2 regions of the Staphylococcus sp. NRL 16/872 genome follow, and region 1 is predicted to be linked to the other one. Evidence: predicted binding sites of a transcription regulator. Region 1 holds the regulator's gene; the other holds the start of a gene.
What was found. Region 1 encodes NrdR, which represses ribonucleotide reductase genes. Its sites were predicted from a motif close to AACACNATATATNGTGTT; they were not measured.
Positions count from the first base shown of each region.

Region 2: the regulator NrdR is predicted to act here: its motif matches at 1,244-1,261, upstream of nrdI (class Ib ribonucleoside-diphosphate reductase assembly flavoprotein NrdI).

Region 1 is NZ_CP119327.1:1,202,597-1,205,086, reverse strand. It holds gene MT340_RS06060 (replicative helicase loading/DNA remodeling protein DnaB) at 1-1,171, opposite strand, end outside; gene nrdR (transcriptional regulator NrdR) at 1,171-1,641, opposite strand.
Region 2 is NZ_CP119327.1:2,063,192-2,065,681, reverse strand. It holds gene MT340_RS10315 (DMT family transporter) at 1-633, opposite strand, end outside; gene nrdI (class Ib ribonucleoside-diphosphate reductase assembly flavoprotein NrdI) at 1,501-1,899, shown strand; gene nrdE (class 1b ribonucleoside-diphosphate reductase subunit alpha) at 1,862-2,490, shown strand, end outside.

The DNA.
Region 1 (2,490 bases):
TTAAAGCATAGTTATATGCTTGTTGTGCTGTTTTAATACCCAACTTTTTCCAATTTGAGGCAATTTCAAATATATACGTTTTAGGTAGTTTCATATCATTTTTTAACATGACAAATTGTAGCAAAATATTGATAACACCAAATGATAATTTCTCACGTTCTATTAATTCTTCAATCATTCTTTTTTGTTGTAATGTAGGTTCTGATTCTGACCATGAAGATAGCATATCAATTGGACTTGTCGCTTCCAACAAGTCAAACCATTCATCAGTTGATGTTTTAACATCTTCTTGTGCATGCTCATTTTGACTTACAGATGATGATTGTTTACTCTCATTTGTCTTCACTTGTAATTCAGGAAGTTGTTGGTTATGTTCTATTAAATAATATGAACGCGCATGCTTTCTCATTTCTTCAAAAGAAAGTTGTTGATCACTCGTAATAGAGTTTAAAATGATTCGCTTCATTGAATCAGGCGTTAATCCATACAACGTAGCTAACTGAATAATTAATTGGCGTGTTTCTTTAGTTAGCAATTCACTACTAATAAAATGATGTTGCAACATTTCTTTTAACATATCAAATTCAAATGTTTCATTTGATAAATCAATACCTACATATGAAGATTCTTTTTTAATTGTAGAAGAATCTACTCGTATATTTTTCTGAGGGACTTTAAAGACGTCTGTAAATTTACGAGTCACTTGTTGAAATCCTTCCAAATTTGGTTCATCTTTTTCAAAATAAGCTTTTAAACGCTTATAACGTTTATTATCTACTTCATTATACAAATAAACAGACAGCATAGGGTCATTAAAGAATTGATAAGCCGTTGGAGGTTTGATTAGCTCATAAATAAAAAAAGATTGCTGATGATTGTGTTTAACATATGTTTTGATTAACCCAATCGCTTCTAAAGCATCCATTGATTTTCTAAACTCTAATAAATTAGTCCTTAATTCATTCATAATCGTGTAATGAGTAAGCGTCTCGCTCATTGACTCATTCACAAATTGGTTCATATAATGATAGACCCCAATCGCTTGTGTGCCAATTAAAGGTACATATAAGCGATTTAATATATCTAAATGGTTATGATTAAAGAAAAAATTACGATAAACTTTAAATCCATCATGAGGCCTCAAACCATATTCATATGACTGCAAACTCATTATGAATCACTCCGTTTATTATCATTCAATATGCCCTGCATAGATGCGAGTAACTGATCTACGTCTTTAAATTCTTTATATACTGAAGCAAAACGAACATAAGACACTTGATCAACATGCATTAGTAAATTCATCACATGCTCTCCTATATCTCTAGATGAAATTTCAGTATGGCCTTTATCACGTAATTGCCATTCAACTTTATTAGTAATATCTTCCAATTGTTGGTAACGTACCGGTCTTTTTTCACATGATCTTACAAGTCCATTTAATATTTTTTCTCTTAAAAACTGTTCACGTGTCCCATCTTTTTTTACAACAATAAGTGGACTGACTTCTATATGTTCAAATGTAGTAAAACGGGTGCCACAATTTTCGCATTCACGTCTTCTTCGAATTGCATTTGCTTCATCAGCATGACGTGAATCTACAACGCGTGAATGCGTAGAGTTACATTTTGGGCATTTCATATCTTTCACCCTCTTGAATAGATTATGCTTCATTATACTATAAATATAATTAAGACAAAAGAAGTCAACTTACGAGCTAAAATATCGAATTTGAATTTATTTCAACTAAAATTAATATTATGTACATTAAAATTATTTAGTCTAACCATACTGCACATCATCACACTCTAAATATTAAAAAATAAAAAATATACTCTCCCTTAATCACCCTATTTAATTCTTTCTTATATTCCAGAAAAATTATTTTAACTTTGATATTTCACATAATAATTTTAAAATAAAATTTATTTATTGATTAGTGAAATACGCTTGCATAAGTAGTTCTAAGGTAGATTACGAAGTGTAGTTGTGAAGACTCCTATGCTAATTATTAATGAACCTAAGTGCTATAGCACTTAGGTAAGTAATTCTAAAATGGATAATGGAACGTAGTTGAGCGACGCCTGAGGGAGCAGGATGAGTGTCGAGACCAAGGCTCGACCCAGCCCCCTAGGCAAGCGTCTCAACTTAAGTGTAATGTCAATCCATTTAAGAACTGCTTTACAAGACTACAGGCTTAAGCCTTTCCCGCAAGAAAGCGTCGCAACAAAATGAGTAGCATTCATCTAAGAACTACTTTACAAGACCGTGGCTCGACCCAGCCCCCTATGCAAGCATCACAACAGAATAAGTAAATGTTCATCTAAGAATTTCTTTGCAACTAAAACGAGTAAACATCTATCTTAGAACTTCAATTACTAGTTTAAAATAAAAACTGCCGGCAAAGATTAATACTTTGTCGACAGTCTAGCTCATTTCCCTAAGGTCATGATGTTTATTTACGATTTATAATCAGTTAGTAGAAACTAC
Region 2 (2,490 bases), 860 kb from region 1:
AGCACCTAAAAGGTAAAGCATTTGTATAGTCGTCATAGGTTCGAATGTTGCAATTGAAAATGGAATTAATACAACTACTGAAAACAGTGAAAAATAAAATACGATAGTATATGGAGCTTCTCTAGTGCTTAATGCACGAACACAAGTGTACGCAGATGCCGCGAATATACCTGAAAACAGTCCAGCTAATGACGTAATCATTGTAGATGAGAATTCTGGTTTTACAATAAATAACATACCAAAGATAGCTACAATCATTGCGATAATTTGATACTTACGAACCTTTTCATTTAGAAAAATCAAACTTAGTAATATCGTCCAAAAGGGGTTCAATTTCATTAAAGTATCAGCATCACTTAACACCATGTGATCAATAGCAAAGATATTTAATAAAACGCCAATCAGTCCTAAAGTAGAACGTAACATCAAGAGAGGTTGACTGCTTAACTTACCGAACATTGGCTGTTTATATTTAAAGATAAAAAATAACGGAATAAACATTGCTACGAAATTTCTAGCTAAAGATTTTTGAAAAACAGGTAAGTCTCCTGCCAGCCTAAAAAATACTGACATGAAACTAAAACCAACCGCAGAAATTAGAATAGCAATAATTCCTTTAACTTTTGGATTCAAGGTTTATCGCCTCATTTATTAAAAAATTAACGTATATATAGTAGCATAATTCATTTAGAATTGCATAAACACTTGCAAACAATAAAAGAGCATAATATAATTAAATACGAACATATGTTCTAAGTAATGGAAATTAGGTATTATTTTACTTCAAATTGTTATGTTTCATTCGTGTTTTTAACTTTAGCGATTGAGAAATTGTGTTGTATTGCGCAAAATTTGTTGTATATATAAAAGATTTGTTCTCAAGAACATTGATTATTCAATGTTTAATGTTATCGACAAAAAAGCAAGTGAAACCCCTCAAAAAGTGAAAATAAAATTTTTAATTGAATTTAAGTTCGGTGTGATGCACGTTTAACCGTTTTTCCGAACTTTTATTGCTAAATCATATCTTTTAATTAGGTACTCAATTCGGTATAATGAAACACAGAATATAGTATTGATTTTAAAAATTAGACACAACATGTTGTGTTTGGTGTGAATATAGGTGTTATACGAATTATTCATTTTAATAGAAATATCACTCTTATTTTTCGTTTTTTCTACCAAATCATTACTATTAATCCGTACGAGCGAAATAAAATCATTATAAATATGATGTAGTTTAAACACAACATATAGTGGTTAAATAGTGAAAGTCTGATAGACTATTAAATCATTAACTTAAAGTAAAAGTTGAACTCGTAAAATAAATTTTTTGTTGTTCAGATAAGTTTTTATACATTCAAGAAATTTTGAGCTTATCGACTTAGTGAGATAGAATGGAAAGACTGAAAGAAGTTATCTACAGTCTGAAGTTTTCTTATACATTTAAGAGAACTTCTTTTTAATTCATTATATAGATTGACGAAAGAGGGCGTTCCAATGAAAGTAGTTTATTTCTCCTTTTCTGGAAATGTACGACGATTTATCAAACGTAGTGAACTCACAGATGTAATGGAAATAACTAAAGAGAATTGTAAGGACAGTGTTGAAGAGCCTTATATTTTAGTTACTGGAACAATCGGATTTGGGGAAGTACCTCAAGAAGTACAGTCATTTTTAGAAGTAAATCATCACTATTTACGTGCCGTTGCAGCCAGTGGCAATCGTAATTGGGGACAGAACTTCGCCAAAGCAGGACACACGATTTCAGAATCGTATGATGTACCTCTGATAATGAAATTTGAAGTACAAGGCACGAATAAAGATGTTATTGAATTTAAAGATAAGGTGGGGCATTTCAATGAAAATTATGGACGAGAAAAAGTACAATCATATTGAGCTAAATAATGAAGTAACAAAACGTAAAGACAATGGTTTCTTTGATTTAGGAAAAGATCAAGAAGCATTAAAAGTATATTTAGAAGAAATTCACGATAAAACAATATACTTTGATAGTGAAATTGAGCGCTTGCATTATTTAGTAGACAATAATTTTTATTTTAATGTCTTCGAACAATATAGCGAAGAAGATTTAGTAGAAATTACTGAATTTGCTAAGTCAATTCATTTCGAGTTTGCTAGTTATATGTCAGCAAGCAAATTTTATAAAGACTATGCGCTTAAAACAAATGATAAATCTCAATTCTTAGAAGATTATAATCAACATGTTGCTATTGTTGCTTTATATTTAGCTGCAGGTAACAAACAACAAGCAAAACAATTCATTTTAGCGATGGTCGAACAGCGTTATCAACCTGCTACACCTACTTTCTTAAATGCAGGTCGTGCTCGTCGTGGTGAATTAGTTTCATGTTTCTTATTAGAAGTTGATGACAGTTTAAACTCAATTAACTTTATCGATTCAACTGCTAAACAATTAAGTAAAATTGGTGGTGGTGTAGCAATTAACTTATCTAAATTACGTGCGCG